DNA from 4 places in the Priestia sp. YIM B13491 genome. Region 2 is predicted to be linked to each of the others. Evidence: riboswitches for the same ligand, from Rfam matches in the RefSeq annotation. Region 2 holds a riboswitch; each other region holds the start of a gene.

Region 1 (7,670 bases), on a different contig from region 2:
TTGTTCCTCCTGCTAGTATTAATATATAGTTATTTACATTTCTTTTCATGAATTAGCTTCACTTGTTATAACGAAAAAAAGTGTAAAATTATAAATGTAATAAATGACCTAATTTTTTAGCTTTTGTATCTAAGTATTTTTTATTGGCATCCACTGCCGGCATTTGAAGAGGTACTCGCTCGACCACTTCAAGGTCGTAGCCTTTTAGCCCGGTAATTTTACGAGGGTTATTCGTTAAAAGCTTCATTTGTTTGACTCCAAGGTCTTTTAAGATTTGAGCACCGATTCCATACTCTCGTAAATCTGCAGCAAACCCGAGTTTTTCATTCGCTTCTACGGTATCGTATCCTTCTTCCTGCAGCTTATATGCTCTTAGCTTATTTAATAAGCCAATCCCTCTGCCCTCTTGACGCATATACAGCAGAATGCCGCGTCCTTCTTCTTCAATTTGCGTAAGAGCTGCGTGAAGCTGAGGACCGCAGTCGCAGCGTTCAGAACCAAACACATCTCCAGTCAAACACTCAGAGTGAACGCGAACGAGAACGGGGCTATTATGATCAATATCACCTTTGATAAGAGCCACATGTTCTTTATTATCAAGTTTATTTGTATATCCTACAGCTTTAAACTCACCAAATGCCGTAGGTAAGCTCACTTCTACTTCACGGCTAATAAGCTGGTCATGTTTGCGGCGGTAGGCAATCAAATCTTTTATTGTAATCATTTTTAAATCAAATTGCTCTGCAATTTTTGTTAAATCCGGTACGCGTGCCATTGTTCCATCTTCATTCATAATTTCACAAATAACACCCGCAGGCTTTCCTCCTGCTAATACTGCTAAATCAACAGCAGCCTCTGTATGACCTGCACGCTGGAGAACGCCCCCGTCTTTTGCAATCAATGGGAAAATATGTCCTGGGCGTTGAAAATCACTTGGTACCGTCGCTTCATTCACAAGAGCCATAACGGTAGCAGAGCGTTCGTATGCACTGATACCTGTTGTACTTGAAATATGATCAATACTTACTGTAAATGCTGTTCCATGTACATCCGTATTGTTCGCTACCATCGGGTGAAGATTCAATTTATGTGCAATTTCTTCATTAACAGGTGTACAAATTAATCCTCTTCCATGAGTAGCCATAAAGTTAATAACCTCAGGCGTCGTTTTTTCGGCTAATGCAATAAAATCTCCTTCGTTTTCTCGATCTTCATCATCGCATACAATAACCACTTTTCCCTTTTTTAACTCTTCAATGGCTTCTTCTACTTTATGAAACATCTCTTTCACCTCACTGTTAATTTGTAAAACCATGCTGCTGCAATAAATCCTTCATGTTACCTGAACGATTCGAGGCGCCAGGAGTTGACTTATTTGTCATCATCTGATGCATATATTTAGCTAACATATCGCATTCAATATTCACTTTGTCTCCTCGCTGTTTGTCTCCTACGACTGTGTGAAGCACCGTATGGGGAATAAGAGAAATAGTAAATGATTGGTTGCTGACATCAAAAATAGTAAGACTTGTTCCGTCTACGGAAACAGATCCTTTTAACATCATAAATTCACGAAGTTCAGGATCGACTTGAATTTCATAATAAAAGGCATTTCCTTTGCGTGTTTTGCTTACAATGGTTCCAATTCCATCAACGTGTCCGCTAACGAAATGCCCTCCAAACCGGCCATTTGCAGCCATCGCCCGCTCTAAGTTAACACGTGATCCAACGGTTAGAAGCTGAAGGGTACTTGCTTTAATCGTCTCCGGCATGACATCGACCGTAAATTCATTTTGAGAGTAAGCCGTTACGGTTAAACACACGCCGTTAACTGAAATACTGTCCCCTAAGTTCACATCTTCTAACACGGTCTTCGCATCAATCGTAAGAACAATTGCTTCTGTGGCCTTTTGAATACGTTTTATTTTTCCAATTTCTTCAATGATACCCGTGAACATTTTCTTCACCTGCCTTGGCGCTATTCCAACTTCTTATACCGTTTTGAAATAGCAGCTGCTTTTTTTTCATATTTATCTTTCCCCCAACCACTGAAAATAAAAAAGCCCCTTGAACAAATGTCCAAAGGGTCGGCTGAGCTGAATCAGTTTTATCTATGCAAAATTCCGCTAATTGTATACGAAATAAACAGTTATATTTTGTGTATAAAAACAAGGGTAGCTTTAAAAAAGGCAAGCGTGTCCCTTATTAATTCAACACAAAAAAACAACTGTGCTTCCTGATCCTTCTCCCATCCAGACTTTTACTGTCGGCTCTAGATTTTAACTAGATCCACCGCTAACATACATCGTATGAAAACGGGTCACGGGCTTAAAAGCATACGCTTTATCACCGCCGGTTGGGACTTACACCCGACCCCGAAGGATAATATATTCGACTGCTAGAGTCTTATTTGTTTTACATTATAGCAAAGTAAAATCGACTTGTCACATCATTTAACTTCGTTTTTTCACATCTATTCTTTAAAATCCAGCTTTTAGCTTATTTTTTCTTTTTTAATACATAGCATCCATACAAAAGCTAGTCCAATATAGCCAAATATCGGATACAAAAACTCAAGAAGCTGGGCATATCCGAATTGCCCAATAATAAAGCAAGCCAAGATAATAAATGCAAAAGCTTGTTTGTCATTCAGGGGAAGAAATGACTGAATCTGCTTAGCGATTCCAAATACATTTCCAATCAATGTAGTAAAAATCTCGCCTAACACAACTACCGTAAATAAAACATTCACCCACGCTGAGATATTTTTAACAACGGCACTCATCGGAATATCAAGTTGAAATGAATAAGGCAAATTGGAAAGGGCAAGATGAGTAGAAACAAGCATAAACGTAAGTACACATCCTCCTATTACGGCCCCTTTTTTAATCACGCTCCTATCTTTCACGGAGCTTCCTAATGGAACTAAAACAGCCTGAGCCAAAGCTAGATTTAGGGAAATATATAAAAAGGGACTAACCGCCCACTTCCACTGCGTGACGAGCGTTAAATCCGGCTTCGTTTGAATCAGTGAGAAATAGCTGATATTTGGCACAAAGATGATAAAAGCAAATGAAAGCATCATCGGCACAACAAGAGAATTAACCATTAAAATACCGTTAATTCCTTTGGCGATAAATATATAAGTTAAAACAATTGTAAAAATCATCCCAACAGGAGGCCATAGCCCGAACTGTTCTTTTCCTATTGCTCCCGTACTCGCTAGCATGACTGAAGTTACTCCAAATAAAATGACAATCATTACACCGTTTACCGCTTTTCCAAGCACATCACCAAATAAATATGTATTAAGCTGCTGATAAGAAGAAGCCCCAATTGCGTGCGAAAGCAGCATCATTTTCGAACCTAGCCAAATAAAAAACAAGCCGCTGACCAAAATCCCGACCATTCCAAGTTCCCCGTACTGTGTAAAAAATTGAACGATTTCCTTGCCTGTTGCAAAACCGGCTCCTACAACAGTGCCTACATACGTAGCAGCAACCTGCAGCGTGAGTTTCCACCTTTTCATGCCCATCACCCTTCTACCCTTCATAGTTCACTATATGTAGAAACGGTAAAAAAAAGACGAGCCTTTTTACGTGTAAATCTACGCATATCCCAGCGCTTGTGCCTTTTCGTTTATTTTTTATTTTTCATTTTCTTTTTGTATTTTTCACAAAAAACTCCTTAACCCCTAACATAACAGTCATTTCCAAACAAAATATACGGATATTTTCCCTTTAGCTTTTAAATTTTCCTCAATATTTGCTGGAAATTCACAATTTACTGTTGTATAATTTCTAAAAATCAGATAAATTATTAAATAAGTATTCTTTCTATTTAAAAAAATATGTTTCAATTATATACAATTGATTCTTATCATGAGAGGTGGAGGGACTGGCCCTTTGAAACCTCAGCAACCAGTCGTTAGAGACATGGTGCTAAATCCAGCAAGCAATTTATTGCTTGGAAGATAAGAAGGCGAAAAAAGTCTTCTTCTTAAGAAGACTTTTTCTATTTTATCGGCATATTGCATAAAACGAATCACTCGTGAAATAGAAGCGGAACAATTTAAGGAGGTTTTGACATGGGGTTACTTGAAGATTTAAAGTCTAAAATTTTAATTGGGGATGGTGCCACTGGTACCCTCCTTTACTCACACGGTATTGACAGCTGTTTTGAAGAACTAAACATCACCAAACCAGAAGAGGTTTCTCGTATTCACAGAGCCTATGTAGAAGCTGGTGCAAACGTTATTCAAACAAATACGTACGCTGCTAATTATCAAAAACTTGCCCGTTATGGATTAGAAGATTCAGTCAAAGACATCAATGTTGCTGGTGTAAAATTAGCGAAACAAGCTGCAAAAGATCAGGCTTACGTGGTTGGTACACTCGGCGGAATTCGTTCTTTCCAAAAAAACGCTATTAGTTTAGAAGAAGTTAAGCGAAGCATTCGTGAACAAATGTTTTGGCTTTTAAATGAAGGCGTGGATGGACTTTTGTTTGAAACATACTATGATTTCGAAGAATTAAAAACCGTTCTTACACTTGCAAGAAAAGAAACGGATAAGCCTATTATTACCCACGTTTCCCTGCATGATATTGGCGTACTGCAAGATGGGCGTCCTTTAGCAGATGCATTAAAAGAATTAGAAGACTTAGGAGCAGATGTTGTCGGGCTAAACTGCCGTTTAGGTCCTTACCATATGATTCAGTCTCTTGAAGAAGTACCGCTTCCTGATCGTGCTTTCTTATCTGCTTACCCTAATGCCAGCCTTCCTGCGTATGTGGAAGGAAAGCTGGAGTATGAAACGAATGAAGACTACTTTGTAGAAAGCGCACGTTTATTCCGCGAACAAGGGGTTCGCTTAATTGGAGGATGCTGCGGTACAACACCAGCTCACGTACGCGCTATGTCATCTGCCTTAAAAGACCTGCCTCCGATTACAAGTAAAGTCGTTAAAATGAGACCAGCCGTTACGGTTCAAGAGCGTGAGCAGCAGGATAAACCTCATATGCATGAAATTGTGAAGAAGCGCCGCTCGGTTATCGTCGAGCTAGATCCGCCTAAACAGCTGGGTCCGACGAAATTTTTAGAAGGAGCAAAAGCACTCGATAAAGTCGGCGTAGATGCTATTACATTAGCTGATAATTCTCTTGCCTCACCTCGCATCAGCAACTTGGCAATGGCAACACTGATGCAGCAAGAAACAAAAGCACGACCGCTTATTCATATTACCTGTCGCGATCGAAATTTAATTGGACTTCAATCTCATTTAATGGGACTTCATACGCTAGGAATGAATCAAGTGCTTGCAATTACCGGTGATCCGTCAAAAGTTGGCGATTTCCCTGGCGCCACTTCGGTCTACGATTTATCTTCATTTGACTTGATTAGTTTAATCGCTCAATTTAATGAAGGACTATCTTATTCGGGTAAACCACTTGGTCAAAAAACCAATTTTTCCATCGCAGCTGCCTTTAACCCAAACGTGCGTCACTTAGACCGAGCCGTTCAGCGTTTGGAAAAGAAAATCGACTGCGGGGCTCACTATTTCATTACTCAGCCTCTCTATTCAACTAAGCAAATTGAAGAGGTATATGAAGCAACCAAACATTTAACAACACCGGTATACATCGGGATCATGCCGTTAACAAGCGCGAGAAATGCTCGATTTATTCACCATGAAGTACCTGGAATTAAATTATCAGAAGATATTCTAGAACGCATGGACGCAACGGGAAATGACCGAATTCGCGGTGAAGTCGAAGGTCTTGCGATTGCAAAAAACTTAATTGATACAGCATATGAGCTTTTTGACGGTATTTACTTAATTACGCCGTTTATGCGCTATGAAATGACCGAAATTCTAACACGCTATATTCATGACAAGCAACTTGTTACATCAGAAAGGAAGATATAAATGAGCTCACTTATCGAACAACAACTAAAGAAGCGAATACTCGTCATCGATGGAGCAATGGGAACGATGATTCAAGATGCTGATTTAACCGCTGAAGATTTTGGCGGCGAAGAATATGAAGGCTGCAACGAATATTTGACTCGAACAGCGCCTCATGTGATTCAGCGCATTCATGAAGAGTACTTTGCAGCAGGTGCTGACATCATTGAAACCAATACGTTTGGCTCAACATCTACCGTACTTGATGAATACGATTTAGGTCACTTGGCGTATGAATTGAATATCGAAGCTGTGAAGCTTGCTTGTGCAGCCCGCGATAAATATTCAACTCCCGAATGGCCTAGGTTCGTAGCTGGAGCTATCGGTCCTACGACTAAAACACTCTCTGTTACCGGCGGTATTACATTCCTTGAGCTAGTCGAAACGTACGAAGAGCAAGCTCGAGGTTTGTTAGACGGCGGCGTTGACTTGCTTTTAGTCGAAACCTGTCAAGACATGCTGAACGTAAAAGCCGCATTTCTAGGCATTACAGCGGCGTTTGAAAAACTCAAAACCGAAGTTCCTATTATGATTTCAGGAACAATTGAGCCGATGGGAACAACTCTCGCTGGTCAAGATATCGAATCTTTTTACTTATCACTGGAACACATGAAGCCTCTTTCAGTCGGACTTAACTGCGCGACAGGCCCTGAATTTATGACGGATCATATTCGCTCTCTTTCAGACCTAGCCACTTCAGCAGTTAGCTGTTATCCAAACGCTGGACTTCCGGATGAAGAAGGCAATTATCATGAATCTCCTGATCTGCTTGCTCAAAAAATTAAAGGGTTTGCTGATAAAGGCTGGCTGAACTTTGTAGGCGGATGCTGCGGTACAACGCCTGCTCATATTAAAGCACTGGCTGAAGCGGTAAAAGAGGTTGCTCCTCGTTCGCTTGATCGCTCCGAGCATAACCATGCTGTAACCGGTATTGAACCACTTGTATATGACGATTCTATGCGCCCTCTTTTTGTGGGAGAACGTACGAATGTAATCGGTTCTCGCAAATTCAAGCGTCTGATTGCGGAAGGAAAAATTGAAGAAGCATCTGAAATTGCGCGTGCTCAAGTTAAAAATGGTGCTCACGTTATTGATATTTGCTTAGCAGATCCGGACCGTGAAGAAATGGAAGACATGGAGGAGTTTATTCAAGAAGTTGTAAAAAAAGTGAAGGTTCCTCTTGTAATCGATTCAACCGACGAGAAAGTTATTGAAAAAGCTTTAACGTACTCGCAAGGTAAGGTCATTATTAACTCCATTAACTTAGAAGATGGTGAAGAGCGTTTTGATGCAATCTTACCGCTAGTAAAAAAATTCGGTGCAGCTCTGGTTGTCGGTACAATCGATGAAACAGGCATGGCCGTTACTGCAGAACGAAAAGTAGAGATTGCCAAACGCTCACATGATTTACTTGTTGAAAAACATGGCTTTAATCCAAAAGATATTATTTTTGACCCTCTTGTGTTTCCTGTAGGGACTGGTGATGAACAATATATTGGTTCTGCTGAAGAAACAGTTAAGGGAATTAAAATGATTAAAGAAGCCCTGCCTGATTGCCTGACCATTCTTGGCGTAAGTAACGTGTCATTCGGTCTTCCTCCAGTCGGACGTGAAGTACTAAATGCGGTTTACCTTTATCACTGTACGCAGGCTGGACTGGATTATGCCATTGTTAATACAGAAAAATTAGAACGCTATGCTTCTA
Region 2 (7,670 bases):
AGCCGAACTTCCAAGACGGCGTTAAAGCGTGGATTGAAAACGGAGGAGGCCATCATACGGTTCTTTCACTAAATTTAACGACGGATCAAATCGTGAGCTATGCAAAGCTTGTGGATCTAGAGTACGTCATTATTAAGTAAGCATTCACATTTCCGAGGGAGCGCTGCTTCCTTGGAAGTGAAAATATAGCCTCAGTAAAAGAACGCTGTTTTTAAGAATAAATGAAAGCGTTTTAAATAAGTGTGGTAGGAAGCAAAATTAAGACAATACAAAGGGGATCTATAATCATGAGTAAAGTATCAAGTAAGTTTATCTTCTTTTTCGGCTCATTTGCCGGTATTTTATTCGGTTATGATATTGGGATTATTGCTGGTGCAGAAGGTCATATCCGTGAAGCGTTTCATTTGAGTCCGCTGTGGCTGGGAATTGTGGTTTCATCGCTAATGGGCGGAGCAATTATCGGTTCCATTTTAAGCGGATTGTTAGGGGATAAGTTTGGACGAAGAAAGTTAATTTTAATTTCGTCGATCATCTTTCTTTTAGGCTCCATCGGTTCAGCGATTGCACCAGAGGAAATTACGTTAACGATTGCGCGCGTCTTTTTAGGTACAGCAGTAGGAACGGCTTCTTCGTTAGTTCCTGCCTATATGTCAGAAATCGCACCTGCTCATATTCGCGGGAAGCTTTCAGGTTTAAATCAGCTAATGATTGTAATTGGATTATTATTAAGCTATATCGTAGCCTTTATTTTTGAGCCGGTTCCAAACAGCTGGCGATTAATGCTCGGCAGCGCCGGTATTTTTGCAATTGTATTATGCATCGGTATGATCAAGCTTCCAGAGTCGCCTCGCTACTTAATTAAAAATGGAATGCCAGATAAAGCGCGTGAAGTGCTGCGTACGCTTCGCCGGTCAACAGCTGAAGTGGAAGCTGAAGTGTCTGAAATTGAAAGCGTAGCTGTTCATGAACAATCAGGAATTAAACAGCTGTTTCATAAAAAGTTTCGTCTAGCTTTAATTATCGGTGTCGGAATGGCAACTTTTCAGCAGGTTCAAGGCTCAAACTCAATTGTTTATTATGCAACAAGCATTGCTCGTCAAGTTGGTTTAGCGCCGCAGGTAGCTGCTGGTTTTACGGTTATTGTTGGGGTAATCTTCGTCGTGACAACACTTATTTTTCTGCAGTTTGTCGATAGATTCAACCGCCGTACCATTCTTACGATTGGCGGCGCGGGTATGGCTCTTTCATTTTTCACACCGGCTATTCTAGGAGCGTTAGGCGTTAATGAAGTCGTTGTTAACTGGGTTACGTTAATTGCTCTTTGCTGCTTTATCCTTTGCTATGCGTTTTCTTGGGCGCCGCTTACGTGGATCATTGTAGGAGAAATTTTCCCGCTTTCTGTACGCGGAATCGGTGCTGGGATTTCATCTGCTTTTAACTGGACGGGATCGCTGGCAGTAGGGCTTGTGTTCCCAATTTTAGCTGATCAGTTTAGTTTGGGCGTTATCTTTTCAACGTTCGGGATCATTTGTATTCTCGGATTATTCTTCATACGTTTTGTAGTTGTTGAAACAAAAGGACGCAGCCTAGAGCAAATTGAAACGGACATGGCAGCTCGGTCTGCAAGGAAGTCTTTAAGTCCGGTTGAGCGTAATAAGTACGTTTGATTATGGTGAACGCTCAACTTGTAAGAACCCTTTGCTATCTCAGCAAGGGGTTCTTTTTTAGATTAGTAGGATTCTAGCTTTTATGTTGTCCTATCAGTGCTTAACAAAATAAAAGGATAGATAGGCTATGGAAACTAATTTAAATGTGCGTTCTGCTTACAAGAAGGTAGTGACCTTCATCAACAATTTCTCATATAAATAAGTAAGCTTGTTTACTTTTAACTAAATTTATTTATTAATAGGGGGATTAACTAGTTGATGAATTTGACGCTTCATGAACGTTCTGAAAAGTTATTAAAGCAAAGAATTAAACAATTAAACCCGAGAGATCCATTTAACTTTGTTTTTATGGGCGACAGCAGAGGTGACGGACCAAACGATAATTGTTACACGATGAGCGGTGAATTTGAGCTTGTGTTAAAAAAGGCGGTAGAATTGAACCCGCTGTTTATTATTCATGGGGGAGACACCGTCTATACAGGGAAAAAAGAGTATTTGGAGCATTTTGTTAAAGTTGTTGAAAAAATCGCACCAAACATTCCTATGTTTGTATGCGTAGGGAATCATGATGAATTAAACCTTGAGGAAAGCAACCTAGAAAACTTCAGAGCTACTATCGGAAAAGTACACTGGGTCATCGATATTCCTGTCTTCAACTTCCGATGCATCGCACTAAATAATATTATCAGTCCCAAGAATAAAATATATGGATTTACAGATAGAGAGCTGAATTATTTAGAGCAGCAGCTGGAGGATGCTCCTCGTAATACCGTTTTAGCTATGCATGCCCAGCCAAATATTGGCCGGTGGACAAACCTTGAAGGGTTTCCTGTAACGACTACTCAAAGTCAAGAATTTTTTGATTTAATTCAAGAACACCGCGTGAAAAAAGTGTTAGTCAGCCACGTGCATGCGTATGACGAGCAGTTTATTAGAAAAAACAGAAACGGGTCGTTTACGCTTGGAAGAGGCACTGATTTTGTATTGTCAGGAGGCGCCGGTGCCCCCCTTGATTTTGAGCCGCCTTTAATTTTAAACAATTATAATTTTACGGAGTTTTTTGTAAGCAGGTACGACATTTTAGGACCTCTTCTTTGGAAGGATTTTGGACGACCTCGAAGAAATTGTTTGTAAAAACAAGAAAGTAGAAAGCTAGGTTCAAAAAAAGAGGCTGGAACAAAAGGGTTTTAGACGAAGTGAAACGAATCATCGATCAAGATGTGTGATTAGTGGTTCGTTTTTTGGTTAGGGTAAACGTAGGTTTCATGTGTATAGGTCTTTCTAGCAGGTGATTGGAGGACAAGACGAAGACTCCCGCAAAAATCGAAATCTCGTACGGAAATCAACTGCGTTGTCACAAGGGATTCAGCTCATGTATCCCATTTGCCTTTAGATTGAATTCATTTCGTTATGTCTCAACCTCTTTTGGAAAAATGTGCATAACTCTTAACGAAACCTTGTAGCAGAAGGCTAAGTCAAACGTTATAATAGATAATGAATGATGATATATTCTCTATATTTGTCATATATTTGTATTACATATGTAATTAAAGAAAAACATTCACTTGATATACTGTTTAATGACTTAACTTTATCTTAACATTTACAGTGAAATGCCTGCTTATAGAGGCTTAGAACATACACAGCAAATGGAGGAGCAATCATGGCAAACGAAAAGATGCAAGAAGGACTTGATCGTTTTATCAAGGAAGATTTAAATGACCTTTTAGGTAGACTGTTCCCCTTAATGGACCGGGAGTGTGCCGAAGAAAAAAGAAAGCTTATCGAAACAGCGGTAGAGTATATCTATTCGTCAGGATATCACCAGGGAGCAAAAGATTTAATTGAAACACATCGAAAAGATGATTACAAATTGTTAAGGCAAAAATTAGCGTCAGCACCTCCTGAAAACTGATTTTTTAAAAATTTTTTTGACAACATAAATCTAAGGTGTTAAAATGACTCTACATTCAAAATATTATAAACAATTAAAACTCTTATTGAGAGAGGCGGAGGGACTGGCCCTGTGAAGCCCGGCAACCATTTAACATTCTTGTTGAAAAGGTGCTACATCCTGCAAAGCGTACAGCTTTGAAAGATAAGAGAGGATTTCATAGATACTATGCCTCTCTATTCGTGATAGAGAGGCTTTTTATTTTATGTGAATATGTTTTGAATGAACAATTTTATAAAAATGCATCAGGTGCTGTGTAACGAATGTACGCAGCTTAAAAGGGAAGACCGGTGAAAAGCCGGCGCGGTCCCGCCACTGTAATGGGGAGCAACTTATTAACCACTGTTTCATGTTGAAATGGGAAGGGATAAGAAGCGATGAACCTAAGTCAGGAGACCTGCCTGTTGTATGCACTTAAGCTCTACGGGATATAGAGAGGAGTGAGGAATACGTGTTGAGAAAAACAGGCTATCTCAACTTTAGTTAAGTATGCGTATCATCTCTCTTTTCATTTCGAAAAGAGAGATTTTTTAGTTTACCGATAAAAAATATACAGGGAGTGGAAAAAATGAGCAGTGTAAAAAGTTCAAACTTAGGTTATCCAAGAATTGGTGAAAAACGAGAATGGAAAAAAGCGCTTGAGCAGTTTTGGGCAGGAAAACTAGAGAAAGATATCTTTCTGCAGGAAATTGAATCTCTTCGTCTAGGGCATCTGAAAAAACAGCGTGATGCAGAAATTGAATTGATTCCAGTCGGCGATTTCAGTTTATACGATCACGTGCTAGATACAGCGACTATGTTTGGTCTAGTGCCAAAGCGCTTTGATTATGACGGAGGACCGGTATCGCTTGAAACGTATTTTGACATCGCCCGAGGAACAAAAGGTGCGGTAGCCTCTACGATGACAAAATGGTTTAACACAAATTATCACTACATCGTACCAGAGCTTGAGGAATGTACGCCGTCTCTTGTAGAAAATCGCCCGCTTCAGTTTTACAAAGAAGCAAAACAGAAGCTGAATATTGAAGGCAAGCCCGTGATTTTAGGTCCAGTAACATTTGTGAAACTGTCAAAAGGATATAAAAAAAATGAGTTTAAAGAAATAGTTGAACAATTTGTTCCTCTGTATGCGACTATTTTAGCTGAGCTTCAGGCAGAAGGAGTAGAGTGGGTACAGATAGATGAGCCGATTTTATCTACAACGCTATCAAAAGAAGACCTGGCACTTTACACAGAAGTCTATCAAACTTTGAAGGAAGCGGCACCGAATGTAAAAATCATTTTGCAAACGTATTTTGACAGCGTTGATCACTACAAAGAAGTTGTGTCTCTTCCTGTTGAAGGAATCGGTTTAGACTTTGTGCATGACCGAGGCGAAAATCTCACGGCTCTTAATAAATATGGTTTTCCGAGTGATAAAGTGCTGGCAGCAGGAGTGATTGACGGACGAAACATTTGGCGTGAAAATTTGGACGAGCAGCTTTTAACGATCAGTGAAATTGAAGAAGCCGTATCAAAAGATCGTTTGATCCTGCAGCCTTCATCAAGTCTACTACATGTTCCTGTCACGGTGAAAAATGAAGAGACGATTGATCCAGTATTGAAAAATGCGCTCTCTTTTGCAGATGAAAAGCTGAAGGAAATTACGCTGTTAACAAAAGCGGCGCAGCAAGGAAAAGAAGCAATAGAAGAAGGAATAAGCGTAAGCAAGCAGGCAATTCAAGCATTAAATGGATCATCTTTTCGAAATCATCAAGACGTGCAAAAAGAGCTGAAGCAGCTGCACAGCTATAAAGCAGAGCGACAAGCGCCGTTTGACGTGCGTCAGCGCGTTCAGCAAGAAGCGTTTCAACTGCCGCTTCTTCCAACGACAACGATTGGAAGCTTTCCGCAAACAAAAGAAGTGCGAAAAGAGCGTCTAAAATGGCGTAAAGGCGAGTTAAGCGATGAAGCATATGAAGCGTACATTAACGAGGAAATAAAAAAATGGATTGAAATTCAAGAAGACATCGGCTTAGATGTCCTTGTGCACGGAGAGTTTGAGCGTACGGATATGGTCGAATACTTCGGTGAGAAATTAGGAGGCTTTCAGTTTACGAAGTTTGGCTGGGTGCAATCTTACGGTTCTCGCTGCGTGAAGCCGCCGCTTATTTACGGAGATGTATCGTATGAGCAGGCGATGACGATCAAAGAAACGGTCTACGCACAGTCTCTAACCAATAAGCCGGTTAAAGGAATGCTGACGGGTCCGATTACGATTTTAAACTGGTCGTTTGTGCGTGATGATATCCCGCGCTACGACGTGGCAAATCAAATTGCGCTTGCTCTTAGAAAAGAAGTAGAAGCACTTGAAAGTCAGGGCATTTCAATGATTCAAGTAGATGAACCGGCGCTGCGTGAAGGATTGCCGTTAAAACGAGAAAACTGGAACAGTTACTTAAATGCTGCGGTGTATGCATTTAAACTAGCGACGGTATCGGTGCAAAACGAGACGCAAATTCACACGCATATGTGCTATTCGGAATTCGAAGAAATTATTGATGCGATTAAAGCGCTGGATGCCGACGTGATTTCTATTGAAACATCTAAAAGCCACGGCGAATTAATTTATGCGTTTGAAAAACATACGTATAATCAAGGAATTGGACTTGGCGTATATGATATCCACAGCCCGCGTGTACCGAAGCTTGAAGAGCTTCAGCGAAACATTGACCGTGCTCTAAAGGTGCTTGATCCTGCATTATTTTGGATTAATCCCGACTGCGGCCTTAAAACAAGAGGAATCAGCGAGACGGTTGAAGCTTTAAAAGTGATGGTTGAGTCTGCAAAACAAACCAGAAAAAATTTATTACAAAACGTTTAATAATAAGAAATTAAAGGACAAGCAGTGTAACCGCTACACTGCTTGGTCTTATGGGATTTTAAAAGGCCAAAAATATCCATTGACACTTCCCGTACATTTTTGTATCTTTTTAAAGGTGTTTTTAAAATCAGGGAGGTACAACATGAGTAACAACAGCACGCAGCACGTTAAAATTGTAACAGCGGATCCATCAGCGCTAGGTCTATTCGGACTTGCCATGGTAACACTTGTTGCATCGTTTCAAAAGCTTGGGGTAACCGATGGTGTTTCATTGGTATTGCCATGGGCGATTTTTTTAGGCGGAATAGGACAGTTAATCGCGTCTATGCAAGATTTCAAACATAATAATACCTTCGGCGCAACTGCTTTTGGTGCCTTCGGATTATTTTGGCTAGGTGTAGCTATGACATGGCTTATTCAGCTTGGAGCATTTGGGGAAGCGCTCGCAAAAGAAGCGGATCCGAAGCAGCTCGCATTTGCTTTTGTCGGCTACTTGATTTTCAGCGTTTTTATGACAGTTGGAGCAATGGGCACTCATAAAGTATTATTTATTATTTTTGTGTTAATTGATTTCTTATTCATTGGATTATCGCTAAGTACATTTGGTGTGGCATATGAATACACGCACTTACTAGCAGCAGTGTCAGAGCTATTGATTGCTCTGTTTTCATTCTATGGATCTGCAGCGGCTGTATTAAATACTCACTACGGTCGAGTTGTGCTTCCGGTGGGCAAGCCGTTTGGAGCATTTATCAAATAATCAAGATGTTAATTAAAAAGCGAACTAGGGTTGAATTCTGTATGATGCAGAGGTCAATCCTTTTTTGTTTGGGCATTTTTATATATAGTAGAAAGAGATAGTTATATGTAATAGAAGCTTTTAGAGAAAAAAGAGAAATACATAATGAGAGGAAACGTTTCAATGATTATAAGACAAGTGGATGAAAAAGATTTAAACCAATTAATTACGTTAGAAAACAAAGGCTTTACACCTGAAGAAGCTGCCTCAGAACATGCATTTATCACGCGGATCAACACCATTCCTGATACGTTTATCATCGCCCAAGAAAATGAAGAAATAATCGGATATGTGAACGGTCCCGTCATTTCAGCTCCGTTTATTACGGATGATTTGTTTGAAAAAACGATTTCGAACCCTGAGACAGGCGGTTATCAAAGCATTTTA
Region 3 (7,670 bases), on a different contig from region 2:
ACGTGGGATGATCCTAGGTTTTCCGAATATGGATTAAATCTGCTGATGGAGAAATGGGAAACAAACCGTAACCTTCACGTATGGAATTCAGTTAAAGGTGATGAGAATATTACACTAGCTGAACAAGCAAACGTCGGCATCACGTTCAGTGATTTGACGCTAGCGGAATCTGGAACAGTTGTTTTGTTCAGCAGTGCTGAAAAAGGACGAGCTGTAAGCTTGCTGCCCGCCACTTATATTGCAATCATACCTCAAAGCTCAATTGTCCCTCGCATGACACAAGCCGCTGAAATGATTCATGAAAAGGTAGAACGAGGAGAAACGATTGCTTCTTGCATTAACTTTATTACGGGACCGAGCAATTCAGCCGATATTGAAATGAATTTAGTCGTTGGCGTGCATGGACCTATTCAAGCCACTTATATTGTAGTGAATGATCGATGAGGCTGGGACAAACGTATTTTAGGCGAAGTGAAAAACGAACCGTGAATCAACATGTTTGATTCACGGTTCGTTTTCTTTGTTATGTTGAGCATAGGTTTTAGCTGTTTCATTCCTTCTAGCAGTGGATTGGAGGGCAAGGCAAAGACTCCTGCGGAAAGCGAAGTCTTGCACGGAAACCAACTGCGGTGTCACAAGCGGTTCAGCTAGCTCATGCATCTCATTTGTTCGTCTTTAGATTGGATTCATTTTGTTATGTCTCAGCCTCTTTTATTCATGCTCCATTTCTAAATAGCGGGATAATGTGAAGAAATGTCGCATTTTGAATAAACGTGCCTAATTTTAAAAAGGTAAAAAGCAAATCTTGTAGAATATTAAGTCTATAGATAAAAGGTGGGGAAATGGGAAGTGCAAAAGAAAGGAGCAATGAGCATGTCACCACATAGAGAATTAACATCTGAAGCTGCGCAAAAGCAGCAAGATGAATTACAGCAGCTACGAGCTATTTTTAATGACGTATTAGATGCCATTGTCGTATTTGATGAGTATTTTCAAGTTATAAATGCAAATGAATCAGCCTGCGGGCTGTTTGAAAAAACAAAGGATGAGCTATTAACGTATCAAATGAAAGATTTTCTGATGTATTTTCCGTATGACATGATTGAAGCATATTATCCAGCACTTTTAGAAGAAAGCTATTTCAAATATGAAGGCGCGATGACGCTTCGAAGCGGCATGATGAAGCATGTTGAATTTACTTCACACAAACATAGTCACATGTCGGGCATTATTGTGTGTACATTTCGGGATATTACGCAGCACAAAATGATGGAAAATGAACGGTTTATTAGTCATCATATGTTTATGGATGTATTTAATGAAGCGGTAGACGGAATTGTCATTTTTGATCGAACGGGTCAGCTTATCGACGCGAACCCTTCATTTTGCGAACGATTAAATTATACAAGAGCACAGCTTCTAACCAAAACATTAGAAGAGCTTGTAGAACCTACTTATCATTATAAGGTGAAAAAATTATGGAGAACTCTGCATCAAGAAGGAAAGACAAGCGGCGAGCTACCGATCAGGCTCGAAAATGGAGACGTTACTTTTTTTGAATTTACCACAACGGCTAATATATACAGTCAATACTATATGTCCATTATGAGAGACGTGACGGAAAAACGGCTGATGGAGCAGCAGCTGTTGAGAAGCGAAAAAAATTTCAGGGCTATTTTTGAAAATGCGATTGAAGCGATCTTGATTTGGAGAGATGATGGTGAAATCTTGAACGCTAATCTTGCTTCTTCGCGTACGTTTGAGCTGCCGTTAAACAAATTAATTGGAAGCAATTTGTATACGTTTATCGATACAAAAAGCTTTAGTGCGTTAAAGGTGCTCCAAACGTTTCAAACAAAAGGAGAAATTCGTAATCAGCTTCCTTTTTACATGCCAAATGGAGAAATCAAGCAGTTGGAATTCACAGGGAAAAAAGGCATTATAGAAGGAGACCATTTAACGATTTTTCGAAACATCAGTGAACGTACAAAAATCGAACAGGAGCTTCGAAATAACGAAGAGAAATTCAGACAGATTTTTAATGGTTCGATCGATGGGTTAGTTTTATGGGACGGCAAGCGAAATATTATTGATGTAAATTCTTCTCTTTGTGATATTCTAGAACTCAGCAAAGAGGAGATTTGTGCGCACTCCATGGAGGATTTTATTTCTTCAGCGAATTTAGATGCGGTCATTGAGCATAAAGAAACGATTGAGCAAAAAGGGGAAGCTGAAGGAGAGATTACGTACGTTACGGGGAACGAAAAAGTTAAAAATATCGAATTTTCCACGAAAAAAGATATCTTGCCAGGTCTATATATGACGCTTTTACGAGACGTAACGGAACGAAATCAAATGCAGGAGCAGATTCGAAAATCGGATACGCTTCAAGTAGTCGGACAGTTAGCAGCTGGGATTGCGCATGAAATCCGCAACCCGATGACAGCTTTAAAAGGGTTTGTTCAGCTGTTAGAAAGCAGCATTCAAGAAGATCATTCTCTTTATTTTGATATTATTAAATCCGAATTAAAAAGAATTGAAACCATTATTACAGAGTTTCTAGTACTCGCTAAGCCACAGGCAGTAAAGTTTGAAAAGAAAAATTTAGGTGCGGTTGTTAAAGAAACGATCGATTTATTAAATGCTCAGGCGCTTTTAGAAAATATTCAGTTTGAACTAAGTGTGTCCCCTCAGCTGCCAATGGTATACTGCGAGCCGAACCAAATTAAGCAAGTACTAATAAATGTCATTAAAAATGCAATTGAAGTCACGTCAAACGGAGGAAAAATTTTTGTTGATGTCTCCTCTACAGAGCCGCACTACGTGACGGTCTCCATTCGAGATCAAGGAGACGGAATGCCCGAAGAGCGCATCAAGCGCTTAGGAGAACCATTTTATACGACAAAAGAAAAAGGAACGGGACTCGGTTTGATGGTCTCATATAAAATTATCGAAGAACATAAAGGGCGCATTGAAGTGGAAAGCAAAATAGGAGAAGGCACAGCTTTTCATGTTATTCTTCCAGCCTAAATAGAAAGGATAAGCAAGTATGTACTATGGAGAAATGAATTTATTTTCTGATTTGAAAATTTATATTGTAGCCTCGGAAAAAGGGGTTCAACATATTTGGTTTGATAGCGATGATCATAATGAGCAGCTTAAAAAACTTGTCCATGACGAGGATTATCACCATGTGAAAGAAGCGAAGCGACAGCTGCAGGATTATGCTGAAGGGCGCACGCTAACATTTGATTTGCCTTTGGATATAAAAGGAACAGACTTCCAAAAAGAAGTGTGGTTAACGCTTGAACATATACCTTATGGACAAACGTGGTCTTACAGTGAGGTAGCGGAGTCTGTTAATCGCTCTAAAGCCGTAAGAGCTGTGGGACAAGCGAATCGTCGAAATCCACTGCCTATTATTTTGCCTTGTCATCGTGTGATTGGCAAAAATGGAGCTTTAACAGGTTATGCAGGCTCGCAAACTCATATAAAAGAGAAGCTATTAATGCTTGAAAGAAATGTAGCAAAAGGTGCTCTGGAGTTAAAATAACTATTCACCGTCTAATTTCCAGCCTTCTCCTTGCACAAAAACACCGTCAATTTGCTGAGGAGAAGGGAGGGAATTTAGTTCTTCATCTTTGGATAAATCGAATAGCTGATATTGCTGCTTACGATTCAGCGCTTTGTTTTTATCCGTTTTTTGCTCTGAACTCATATTTACTCTCCCCCTTATTCAAAAGAAATCCCCTATAATATATGTAGAAAAGGAAGAGAGTACTGTTACAATTGTGTTACAAATGCAGGTGGAAATCAGTGCTCAATAAAAAAAGCCGCATAGCAGCGGCTTTTTTTATTGAGCAGATTGCAGCAAAACGTTTTGAATGGATTCAAAAGACGGGGCATGGATAATTCCATGCTCTGTAATAATGGCCGTAATCAGTTCGCTTGGCGTCACATCAAAAGCTGGATTGTACACAGAGATTCCGTCTGGAGCAATTTGCGTATCCCCAATGTGTGTGACTTCTTTAGGTGAACGTTCTTCAATAGGAATGCTGCTGCCGTCTTGAATAGATAAATCAAATGTGGACTGCGGCGCTGCTACGTAAAATGGAATACCGAATGCTTTCGCTAAAAGAGCAAGTCCATATGTTCCAATTTTGTTAGCCGTATCGCCATTTGCTGCAATGCGGTCAGCACCTACAATAATCCCATTAATTCCTTTTGTTTTAATGGTATGAGCGGCCATATTATCCGTAATCAGCGTAACGTCCACTCCCGACTGCTGAAGTTCCCATGCTGTTAAGCGAGAACCTTGAAGAACGGGTCTTGTTTCACAGGCAAATACTTCAAGCGGAATATCGCGCTGCTTAGACAAGTGAAAAGGTGCTAAGGCTGTTCCATAATAAGCTGTAGCAATTGAACCAGCATTACATATTGTCATGATTTTATCTTTCTTTTTAAATAAAGAAAGAGCATAATCTCCAATTCGGTAGCACGTTTCTTCATCTTCTACTTGAATTTGAATAGCTTCATGAACAACTTTTGTTTTAGCTTCATTAACGGACGAAGCGGATTCAGCGCTTTTCGCTACGCGCTCCAATGCCCAAAATAAATTGACGGCAGTAGGGCGTGAACTAGCTAAATACTGTTGATCAAGAGCTAGCTTTTTGTTAAATTCCTTGACTGAATCTGTGTCATAGCTAAGCACAGAAAGAGCAAGACCAAAAGCCGCCGTAATGCCAATTGCAGGGGCTCCGCGTACTTTCAAGGTAGTGATAGCATCCCATACGTCTTTAATGGTTTGCAGCTTAATATATTCAACTTTGCCAGGAAGCTGCTGCTGATCTAATAAAGTAATATATGATTCATTCCATTCCACTGAGCGCGGAAGTGATAGTGTATTTGTCATGCTGATACCGATCCTTTCATTGTGTACATTATTCGTTATCGAAGTAAATGTTCAAATTGATTTGGTGAAACGTCTTGTTGGTGCAGAAGCAAATAGCGTCCAATTTTTAACGCAGTACGTTTAGCGTTAATTTTTCTTTCCTCTGAAGAAATTTCGTCTAAGTCCGCCACGTGAGCTAAGCCAATCGTACGTCGAATGATTTCACATCCTGCATATCCAACAGCATCTTGCCACGTTTGCGTTAAAATTTCATGTAATAAGCGCTCATCTTTAGCGAAAGGTTCAGTGCTTTCAGAATGCCAAAGCGCAGTAAAGGTATCTTTGAATACGTTCCATGTGTTCGTAATGTGTGCAAATAACGGTTCGCGATTTGTTTCTCGAGAAAGAGCATTTAAAAATAAATTCGCAACAAATTGCCCTAAATCGAATCCAAACGGACCGTAGAAAGCAAACTCCGGATCAATCACTTTCGTTTCTTGACTGCTAGCAAAGATGCTGCCTGTATGTAAATCACCGTGGATTAGCGTTTGCGCATTTGTTAAAAATTTATATTTTAATTTTGCTGCTTGTAGCTTTACATCACTATCATTCCACAATTCTTCTACATCAGGACGCAGCGCTTTTTCAAATTCATTTGTATCAATATCAAAAAAAGGATCTGTAAAAACTAAATCTTCCGTAATATTGCATAAGTCGGGGTTGCTGTACTTAACAACTTCTTCTTTTTTATCCTGAGGCTTTAAGGCGAAATCAGACGTTTTGAACGCAATATGTCCTAAAAAAGAACCGATATGCTGTGAGAGCAGAGGATAACTTTCACCTTGAATAAGTCCGGCACGAGAAATCGTTAAATGAGACAGATCTTCCATGACCGTAACAGCAAGCGTTTCATCGTGGTAATAAACAGCGGGAACAAGTTCTGGCGTAAATGCACCGAATTGCTTGAGCGCATTGCTTTCAATTGTGGCACGGTTCAAGGATAGAGGCCAGCTTTCGCCTACAACTTTTGCATAGGGAAGTGCTTGTTTGACGATAATGGATTTATTCGTTTGATCATTTATGATGTGAAAGACGAGATTTAAGTTACCGTCACCAATTTCACGGGCAGTCAGTGCTTCTGTAGCATCAAAAAGACCTAGCTTTTTCACAAGTTTGATTGCTGAAATTTCTGTTAAAGGCTGATACTTCTCTGTTTTTGTTGTTGACATCGGAATCCCTCCATAGTTTATTAAACTGATTCGTTTACTAAGTTAATAGGTTTAAGAATATATGGAGGCTTTTATAATTTTAGAAAATATAAAAGCCTCTTTCGTTGGAAAGAGGCTTGATTGTAGTGTTCAAACCTCTTATCTGCCAGAAAAAATTACTTTCTGTTGGAATTAGCACCGTGCCTTTGTAAAACATGTTTTACGGGTGTGATCCATCTTAGGATGGAATGACGGTCGGTTGCTGGGCTTCACAGGGCCAAATCCCTCAGCCAACTCTTGATAAGAGTACGATTACTTATTCAATTTTGATTTGTTTGAATATTTTATGATATCTGGTGAAAATCGTATCATGCAAAAAAACGGCTGTCAATACATAATTAATAAAATTCTGTACGGCGATCTGTAAAGACAGGAATTTGTTTACGAATTTCTTTTACAAGTTCCAGGTTAACGTCAGCACTTAAAAGTTCTTCGCTATCGCCAGCTTCAGCGATTATTTCTCCCCACGGATCGATGACTAAGGAATGTCCGGCAAATGTGTTATTAGGATCTTGGCCTACACGATTACACGCGATTACATAGCATTGATTTTCGATTGCACGGCTAATGAGCAGGGCTTTCCAGTGGGCAAGTCTTGGAGCCGGCCACTGAGCGACAACAAACAAGACTTCTGCTCCGCTGCTAGTATGAACCCGTATCCATTCTGGAAAACGAATATCGTAACAAATAACTCCTGCGCACAGTGACTGTTCAAGTGTAAAAAGATTTTTTGCTGTTCCTGCTTCTAAATACAGGTGTTCATCCATTAATTTAAATAAGTGCAGTTTACTGTATTGTGATACTTCACGACCTTTTCGGTCAAAAATATACATCGTATTCGTGACACCTTGCTCTGTTTTTTTCGCAATCGAACCTGCCACAATATTTACTTCGTTTGTTTTAGCAAACTGAGAGATTAATTGCTTGGCTTGCTGCCCTTCATCATCTGCAATTTCGTCTAGCCGAGTCAAATCATAAGCTGTATCCCATAGCTCAGGAAGCACAAGGATATCAGGGTTTTCTTTCAGGGCTTCCGTCATTTTTTGTTCGATATATTTTCGGTTTTTAGTTGGGTTTCCAAACGCAATATCAAGCTGTAAACACGTAATTTTTACACTCACTTTATCATCCGTCCTTTTTTTAGTAGTTGAAAAAAATGACTTTACAAGTTGAGTATTACAATATATTATTTGTGACTAGAATTTCAAGAATTTTTTGAGAAGGTGTGCGATGATGAAACAATTTGAGCAATCGGAACTATTAAAAAGTTTACCAAAACAATTTTTTGCATCACTTGTAGGCAAGGTAGGAAAAGTAATGGCCCAAGGGCACGACGTTATTAACTTAGGGCAGGGAAATCCCGATCAGCCTACTCCTTCACATATTGTAGAAACACTGCAAAAAGCAAGTGCTAATCCTATGCATCATAAATATTCTCCATTTCGGGGGCACCAGTTTTTAAAAGAGGCCGTTGCGACTTTTTATAAACGAGAATATGGCGTTGATGTGGA
Region 4 (7,670 bases), on a different contig from region 2:
AGTTATTTATTCTTAATCTACTACTGTCGATTTGGTATGCGTTTTGGTTTTATAAAGGATGGGAGCCGCTAAAAGAAAAATATCAGCTTTTTAATACATTTAACTTTGCTAGATTTCATTTTTTACGCCCGCTCATTATTTATTTGATGTTTGCCGTTGGCGGCTATGTTTTATGGAAAAGGGGCAAGGCGTGGAAAAAGTTTGTGTGGGTGTGTTTGGTTTTACAGCTGCTTGTGTTGTTTATAGCGAATCCTGAACTTTATTATCGCTACAATCACGAGCCGTCAGTCAAAGAATTTTATGCTGTCCATCAATTCGATGAAATCAGCAGATATATAGGGAAACCTCAATCATCTTATCGGGTAGCAAGCATTGGGCTTCATCCATCAATTGCTCAGTATAACGGCTTTTATACGCTCGATACGTATAACAACTTCTATCCGTTAACGTATAAACATGAGTTTCGCAAAATCATTGCCAAAGAGCTTGATAAAAATAAAAAGTTAGAAAGTTACTATGATCACTGGGGCAACCGCTGCTATGTGTTTGTTAGCGAGCTAGGGAAAAAATATGATTACCGAAAAGACTCAACGAAAAAAATCCGTCATTTGCAGCTTAATATCAGCCAATTTAAAAAAATGGGCGGTCGCTATATCTTTTCAGCTGTGCCAATTGAAAATGCTGAAAGTGACGGTTTGCACTTTTTAAAAGCGTTTAACGATAAACAGTCCGCTTGGAAAGTGTATGTATATGAAGCAAAGTAAGGGGGCAATAACATGAACAGACCTATTTTAACAATTGTTGTTCCATGTTACAACGAAGAAGAAGTATTCACAGAAACATCTTTTCAATTAACTACTGTAATAAAAGAACTGATAAATGAACGTCTTGTATCAAGTGAAAGTACCATTTTATTTGTAGACGATGGAAGCAAAGACAGCACGTGGTCGCTTATTGAAAAAGAAAGCTGCAGCAATTTGTTTGTAAAAGGGTTGAAGCTAGCGCGGAATGTAGGACATCAAAATGCTTTGCTGGCAGGACTAGAAGCAGCCCATAAGCAATCTGACTGCGTCATTTCCATTGACGCAGATTTGCAAGATGATATCAGCGTTATTCGTACTTTTGTAGAGAAATATTGGCTCGGGTATGAAGTCGTATATGGTGTTCGAGACAGCAGAGAAACCGATACATTTTTTAAACGAACCACGGCAGTAGGGTTTTACCGTTTTATGAATAGGCTAGGAATTCAGCTCGTTCAAAATCACGCCGATTTTCGTCTCATGAGCAAACGTGCTCTTGGTGAACTTATGAAATATAAAGAAGGCAACGTCTTTTTACGAGGCCTTGTACCATTAGTAGGATTTCGCTCCACGGAAGTCACATATGACCGCAAAGAACGGACAGCGGGCGAATCAAAATATCCCCTAAAGAAAATGCTTGCTTTTGCATTCGACGGGATTACATCTTTTAGCGTAGCGCCGATACGCTTATTGACGCTGCTTGGAGGAGCTTCTTTTCTCTTTAGTATTGCGTTTGGTATTTATGCGCTGATTCAAAAATATTTAGATCATACGCAAATCGGCTGGACGTCTCTTATTTTATCGATTTGGCTTGTAGGCGGCCTGCAGCTAATGGGAATGGGTCTTGTCGGAGAATATATTGGCAAGATTTTTAACGAAGTGAAACAGCGTCCTAAATATGCGATTGAAAGAGATTTATATACAAAACACTCATTAGCCAAACAAAAAGATTTGCTTATGCATTAATTTAAGAAGCTTCTCCTAAATGGAGAGGCTTTTTTGTTAAAGCGTTTATCATAATTTTTAAGTGAACAGGAAATGCTACTACTAAAATTTCTAAGGAGATCAGAATCTATGAAAAGACTATTTTATACAGTCAGCACTTTTTGTTTTGTTTGGCTTGCTTTTGCAGCCATTCATGTCAGCGCTCTTTCGATTGAGAAGCTTCCAATGAAGAAATCATCTGAACAATGGTCAGTTGAACTCACAAAAGCGAGCATGACGGGAGATAATCAGCTAAAGTGGAAAAATAACGTCTATCATACATATGGATTAACCGTTGAAAACATTGGAAAAGACGTAGAGCGCGTGCAGGTCCAAGCTTTTCGGCACGAAGGAAAAAATAAGGCGAAATACAGCTTGTTTTCTCCTATTGAACGGTCTAACTTAAGCAAAAGCGGTCAGCGTTTTCGCTATGCGAATTTTGCTGTTCCTGGAAAAGCGGCAGGTTTAGACATTATGATTAACTGGACGGACGAACGAGGCAATCATCAAGAACATTTTGAATTTAAATAAAAGTCTTCGCTTAGGCGAAGACTTTTTTTGCAGGAATTTATCCTCGTATGTGGAAAACGAACACGAAAGGAGAGATCGTAATGATTGCAAAAGCTACTGAAGAAGAAATACAAGAAATTCGGAAAAAATCTGCTGATGCGCTGTTTGAAGGAACAATGAAGCAGTTTCATCCGTCAGCAGAACGCGTAAATGAACTAGTTGGTAGTGCCCTTGAAAAAGGCTGTTATTATTTAGTTTCAAGACAAGAAAATAAACTCGCAGGCTGGGTTCTTATCGGCCCATCTGCCGACTTCTTTTCAAAAGAAGAAATTGGCTTTATCTACGAATTATATGTTGTACCGGAATACCGCGGGCAAGGTCTAGCCAAGCCGTTAATGCAAAAAGCAATTGATGAATTGTCTATCAAAGGATACCCTGAAATCAGACTCAGCGTTCATGCTGGGAATTTTGCACAGCATGTGTATCGTGAACTTGGCTTTGTAGATAAACAAATATCAATGAGCTTCCAAGTGGCAAAACGTCCGTAACGTTGATGAATGTCAGCGAGTCCATAAAACATAAGATGTTATACATGCGATGAGGTTCGGTAATGAAAGTAAAAGTAAATAAGTAGCCCAAACGGAACCTTTATCTAGTACTTCAACGGCTCCTCCACCTGTATTGTCTGAAGAGGGGGGATCTTCAAGCGCGTTCATAATCAAAGCCGCCGCTGCTAAAATAATCCCTCCAATGCTTCCGGTTGTTTTGACAATTGCAATATGGAAAGTAGATGAAAAAGCAATAGTAAGAAGCAGCAGCAGGCTTCCCAAAAAAGCAGATAACAGATATCGTTTCATGTGCTCACCATCCTTTATGAAAGCATACCATATTTTACTTCTTTTTTCTTTTTATTGAAAAGCTATTGACGTAACCTACAAAACATATTAGAATAGTCAGAAATAATTTAAAAACGAAATATTCTTATCTAGAGAGGTGGAGGGACTGGCCCTTTGAAGCCTCAGCAACCACAATTATTGAATGGTGCTAATTCCAGCATAGCCTAGCTCTGATAGATAAGGAGAGGAATCTTTTTCTATGATGAAACCCTCTTCTTAGGAAGAAAAATTTCGTGTGGAAAAGGTGATGACATTGAACAATAGACAAACAACGTTAAGCACTGATGATTATTTAGATCTATACTTATTAGCCAAAGAAATAAAAGACGAAACGTGGCAGCAGGAAATTTTAGCTGCGCTAAAAACGCAGCAAAATCGTTCATTTGAAGACAAACAATCCGCCCTCGTTCAAGAGATATGGGAAGATTTTAAACAGTTAAATGAAGATATTTCTTTTACGTATCGCTTGATTCAAGAAGAGCCAACTAACGAACAATTTCAGGCTAAATTAAGCCGCTTGAGAGAACGGCGGATCACGCTGAGCCGTGAGTTATATTTAGCTAAAAAACAGTATGTTGAACACACGCAATAAAAAGATCCGCTTGATAAACAAGCGGTTTTTTTACGTGTAAATGTTAGAAGCGTTATATTTCGGGTAGTAAATAGATAAGACAAAAAAAGGAGGGATAACAGTGGCCCAAGGTGTATTATGTGAAGTGAATGAGTGCATGTATTGGAAATCCGGAAATAAATGCAGTGCAGAGTCCATTTACGTTGTGAGTCCTGAAAGTAGTCACCATGTTTCTGAAACGGAAGAACCTGGCTGTAAAACTTTTGAACCCGCGAGATAAATGCTAGTTTTTATAAAAAAGCATAAAATGAACGATGCGCTGACGGAATTGAGTCGGCGTTTTTCTATTTTTAAAAAAATACTATTACTTAGGTGCAATAATAAATACATAGTAAAAAAGCAGTGTCTACGTCTAATTGTGTGTTTAAACAAAATGATACGATAATTTTTTTGTTTTTCGACAAAAGAAAAGTGAGAGAAAGGTGATAGAATACAAATATACAGCCTAGCTGTCTTTTAGCACAAACTTATATGAAAGCGCTAACAAAAAGGCTGTGTTCATCTCGTTTTGACAGATTGGAAAAAGGGGAGACGTTTATGCAGGGGAAAACTCAGGGGAAAGAATTGAAACGCGGGTTAGAAGAAAGGCATGTGACGCTGATGTCCTTAGGAGCAGCCATAGGGGTAGGGCTGTTTCTTGGATCTGCATCTGCTATTAAATTAGCAGGGCCGGGAATATTATTGGCGTACGGATTTAGCGGAATGATTATGTTTTTTATTATGAGAGCACTTGGGGAAATGGCGATTCAAAAACCTGTTGCAGGTTCATTCAGCAAGTACGCGCGCGACTATTTAGGGCCGCTTGCTGGTTATTTAACAGGTTGGAACTACTGGTTTTTATGGGTTGTAACATGTATGGCTGAAATTACAGCCGTTGGTATTTATATGGGATATTGGTATCCGGATGTACCAAACTGGATTTGGGCGTTATCGGCGCTTGTCATCATGACAACAGTTAACTTCTTAGCTGTTAAGGCATATGGTGAACTGGAATTTTGGTTTGCACTTATTAAAATTTTAGCGATTGTGTTAATGATTGCCGTTGGATTATTAATGATTGTGTTTGGAATCGGCAACGGCGGCGTTGCGACTGGTATTAAAAATTTGTGGGACAACGGCGGACTGTTCCCGAACGGATTCAAAGGTATTTTGCTGTCGCTGCAAATGGTCATGTTTGCGTATTTAGGAATTGAAATGATCGGCGTTACCGCGGGAGAAGTGAAAAATCCGGAAAAATCTCTAGCAAGAGCGATTGATTCTGTCTTTTGGCGTATTCTGATTTTCTACGTCGGTGCGTTATTTGTCATTATGTCGATTTATCCGTGGCAAGAAATTGGTTCACAGGGAAGCCCGTTTGTATTAACATTTGAAAAAATCGGCATTCCAGCGGCGGCTGGTATCATTAACTTTGTTGTACTAACAGCAGCTCTTTCTTCTTGTAACAGCGGTATTTTTAGTACAGGCCGTATGCTGTTTAACTTAGCAGAACACGGAGAAGCGCCAAAAGGATATGGCCAGCTTACAAAAGGCGGCGTACCGGGAAAAGCTGTTTTAGCATCAGCAGGTGCGCTATTAGTCGGAGTAGCGTTAAACTACATTGTGCCTGCCAAGGTATTTACGTGGGTAACAAGCATTGCAACATTCGGTGCGATTTGGACATGGGGAATTATTTTGCTTTCTCAAATTAAGTATCGCAAAACGTTAAAAACAGGTGAAGAGGCAAAGCTGAAATATAAAATGCCTTTATTTCCGTTAACATCTTATGTGTCACTTGCGTTCCTAGCGCTGGTAGTGGTTCTCATGGCATATAATCCAGATACAAGAATTGCAGTTGTCATCGGACCATTATGGTTTATCGGTCTTATTATCGCGTACTACGCAAAAGGATTTCATAAACGAAGTCAAGGTTCAGCTGAGACTGAGCAAAAGCTAGTGAAATAAAAGAAAAGACCTCTTTCTTGGAAAGAGGTCTTTTCTTTTATTTTATTTGTTCTTAATTTCCTATAAATAATTAGTTTAGGTAGGTTTCAATAATTGTTTCAATATCATAAGGAGTAATACCTTCATCAAGCGAATAAATAGTGTCAGCTTTTTGTTTGTCATAGACAAGTGTTCCTCTAGCTTGTGCGTGAAATGAAAAAAGATCATAAAGCGTTGGCTTCAAAAGCTTTGTCATGGCTTTTCCCATAAGAGAGAGAGATCCATTGTTTTGTTCAAGATTATTTTGAAATTCAACATGATGATGCAGTGAAATATCCGTCCAGATTAATTTTCGCTCTTGTAAATCAAAAATTAAAGGGATGGAAATGGTGGAATCACTAGCAAGATCTACTTTATTTTGTACGGTAGAAGGTTCGAATATTTCGCCGGACTCTACGTGCTGTCTCATCATCCATCCTCCAAAGCATTCGGGGAGCATAACAAAAGGTTGAATGGAAAATGAATAAACGTTCATTAATACATAACGGCCGCCTTTTTTTAGAACAGTAGGGATATGCAAGTCAATAAATTCACATGCTCCCTTAGGGGCAGATGTAATATCTCCGCTGTGGAAAGCTTTGAAGCTTTTTGAAGATAAGTTTGTATAGGAAATATGCTCTTTATACAGCCAGTTTTCATCGTAAATTCCGGCAGATAAATCAATATCTACATTACCAGTGTGTTCACCATTACCAGTGTGTTCACCATTTACAAAGCCTTCTTTCCACCAAATGAAAAAACGAAGCGTGTCGCCTTCAGGTATTGTTAATTTACTGCCGCGGCTAATCGTTTTTAACGTTTTACTGCTTGAACGCTGTGAAAATGGTATAGTTTGTTCATGCAAACGTTCATCAACCCATACATTTCCAAGAGGTGGCAGCTTGGCAAAACGGTCATGTAAAGCATCTTTGCATGCATTTATTACACCTTCACAAAGATCCTTACGAAGAGAAGGTAAGGGATTATCAAGCGCCATTACTTTGGACACATTCCCTTTAGGAAACACTACGCGCATATCTTGTTTATGATGTCGATGCTTCATATGAGAATAGAGCTGAAGCAGTACTGGCGTAGAGACATGATGAGCGACCGTTGCAAATGCTGTAATAATAGAAGCTGCTTCTTGTTCCCCAGTAGATAAGCGCAGTAAATGGTCAATTCGTCTAGCAAAGTCACCTGGACGTTTTTCTAAAAGTGAAACTGCTTTTGAGACGTCTTTTTGCTCGAGTGCTTTCTCTACTTTACTATAGAAGGTCAATGGTTTTTTATGATTTCGAACAGCATCGAATCCTTTAGCAGCGCGAGGAAATCGATGTTTGTATTCCCCAGGATGTAAAATTTCACCTAAACGAATCCACTTTACTTTATAGCGAAACATATCTTCTTCTATGTTTGAAGTGCTTTCTAGCAGCTGCAACAAGCTTCGACGTTCAAAACGACTAAACTTCTTAAATAAAGTGGGTGATGAAAGGCTAATATCTCCATCAGATAAAGCGGTTGCCAAACGTAAAACGTCTGTTGCTGTTTTAAAATAAGAAGACAAGACATCAATAGGTAGTTTTTTTGTTTTAATTAAAACTGAGCTAACAAATGCACCATTTTCTTTTTGAGGAATGACTTCTGGAAGTAGGTCTAATGCATGTAAATGGACAAGCGACCATTCAATGTCTGCTCGATCCGTTTGCGATAATGAGGTATTGGCACCAATTAATTGACTCATCATAAGGCCGAATTCTTCATCTGTTCCGAGGTCAATAATCCGCAAATCTGTAGTATCTAACAGTGGGAAAACATCTTGTTTTTCACTGTTTGGTAAAATCCCAGTCAGATAGTGAACCACGGCATTTATGTATAGTTCTGCTTCCGACG

What was found. Region 2 has a riboswitch for S-adenosylmethionine ahead of metE (5-methyltetrahydropteroyltriglutamate--homocysteine S-methyltransferase). Riboswitches for the same ligand answer to the same signal wherever they lie in the genome.
Region 1: linked by a shared signal. The riboswitch ahead of ACFX4E_RS07355 (bifunctional homocysteine S-methyltransferase/methylenetetrahydrofolate reductase) and the one ahead of metE (5-methyltetrahydropteroyltriglutamate--homocysteine S-methyltransferase) in region 2 are both predicted to bind S-adenosylmethionine.
Region 3: linked by a shared signal. The riboswitch ahead of mtnK (S-methyl-5-thioribose kinase) and the one ahead of metE (5-methyltetrahydropteroyltriglutamate--homocysteine S-methyltransferase) in region 2 are both predicted to bind S-adenosylmethionine.
Region 4: linked by a shared signal. The riboswitch ahead of ACFX4E_RS04705 (hypothetical protein) and the one ahead of metE (5-methyltetrahydropteroyltriglutamate--homocysteine S-methyltransferase) in region 2 are both predicted to bind S-adenosylmethionine.

The regions. Positions count from the first base shown of each region.
Region 1 covers NZ_JBHZOR010000002.1:223,398-231,067, forward strand. The annotation lists gene ACFX4E_RS07340 (bifunctional 3,4-dihydroxy-2-butanone-4-phosphate synthase/GTP cyclohydrolase II) at 89-1,282, opposite strand; gene ribE (riboflavin synthase) at 1,299-1,958, opposite strand; FMN riboswitch at 2,237-2,387, opposite strand; gene ACFX4E_RS07350 (YkvI family membrane protein) at 2,495-3,529, opposite strand; SAM riboswitch class I at 3,874-3,980, shown strand; gene ACFX4E_RS07355 (bifunctional homocysteine S-methyltransferase/methylenetetrahydrofolate reductase) at 4,088-5,926, shown strand; gene metH (methionine synthase) at 5,927-7,670, shown strand, end outside.
Region 2 covers NZ_JBHZOR010000003.1:651,886-659,555, reverse strand. The annotation lists gene araA (L-arabinose isomerase) at 1-140, shown strand, start outside; gene ACFX4E_RS14570 (sugar porter family MFS transporter) at 288-1,667, shown strand; gene ACFX4E_RS14565 (metallophosphoesterase family protein) at 1,926-2,801, shown strand; gene ACFX4E_RS14560 (hypothetical protein) at 3,331-3,582, shown strand; SAM riboswitch class I at 3,662-3,772, shown strand; cobalamin riboswitch at 3,852-4,040, shown strand; gene metE (5-methyltetrahydropteroyltriglutamate--homocysteine S-methyltransferase) at 4,190-6,484, shown strand; gene ACFX4E_RS14550 (acetate uptake transporter) at 6,627-7,244, shown strand; gene ACFX4E_RS14545 (GNAT family N-acetyltransferase) at 7,389-7,670, shown strand, end outside.
Region 3 covers NZ_JBHZOR010000002.1:272,947-280,616, reverse strand. The annotation lists gene ACFX4E_RS07620 (LutC/YkgG family protein) at 1-444, shown strand, start outside; gene ACFX4E_RS07615 (PAS domain S-box protein) at 874-3,030, shown strand; gene ACFX4E_RS07610 (methylated-DNA--[protein]-cysteine S-methyltransferase) at 3,050-3,553, shown strand; gene ACFX4E_RS07605 (hypothetical protein) at 3,554-3,718, opposite strand; gene mtnA (S-methyl-5-thioribose-1-phosphate isomerase) at 3,854-4,912, opposite strand; gene mtnK (S-methyl-5-thioribose kinase) at 4,948-6,120, opposite strand; SAM riboswitch class I at 6,256-6,406, opposite strand; gene ACFX4E_RS07590 (carbon-nitrogen family hydrolase) at 6,498-7,280, opposite strand; gene ACFX4E_RS07585 (pyridoxal phosphate-dependent aminotransferase) at 7,393-7,670, shown strand, end outside.
Region 4 covers NZ_JBHZOR010000001.1:918,003-925,672, forward strand. The annotation lists gene ACFX4E_RS04680 (DUF6044 family protein) at 1-764, shown strand, start outside; gene ACFX4E_RS04685 (glycosyltransferase family 2 protein) at 777-1,766, shown strand; gene ACFX4E_RS04690 (hypothetical protein) at 1,875-2,315, shown strand; gene ACFX4E_RS04695 (GNAT family N-acetyltransferase) at 2,396-2,842, shown strand; gene ACFX4E_RS04700 (hypothetical protein) at 2,855-3,151, opposite strand; SAM riboswitch class I at 3,273-3,374, shown strand; gene ACFX4E_RS04705 (hypothetical protein) at 3,438-3,782, shown strand; gene ACFX4E_RS04710 (DUF1540 domain-containing protein) at 3,883-4,041, shown strand; gene alaP (alanine permease AlaP) at 4,359-5,762, shown strand; gene ACFX4E_RS04720 (TerD family protein) at 5,833-7,670, opposite strand, start outside.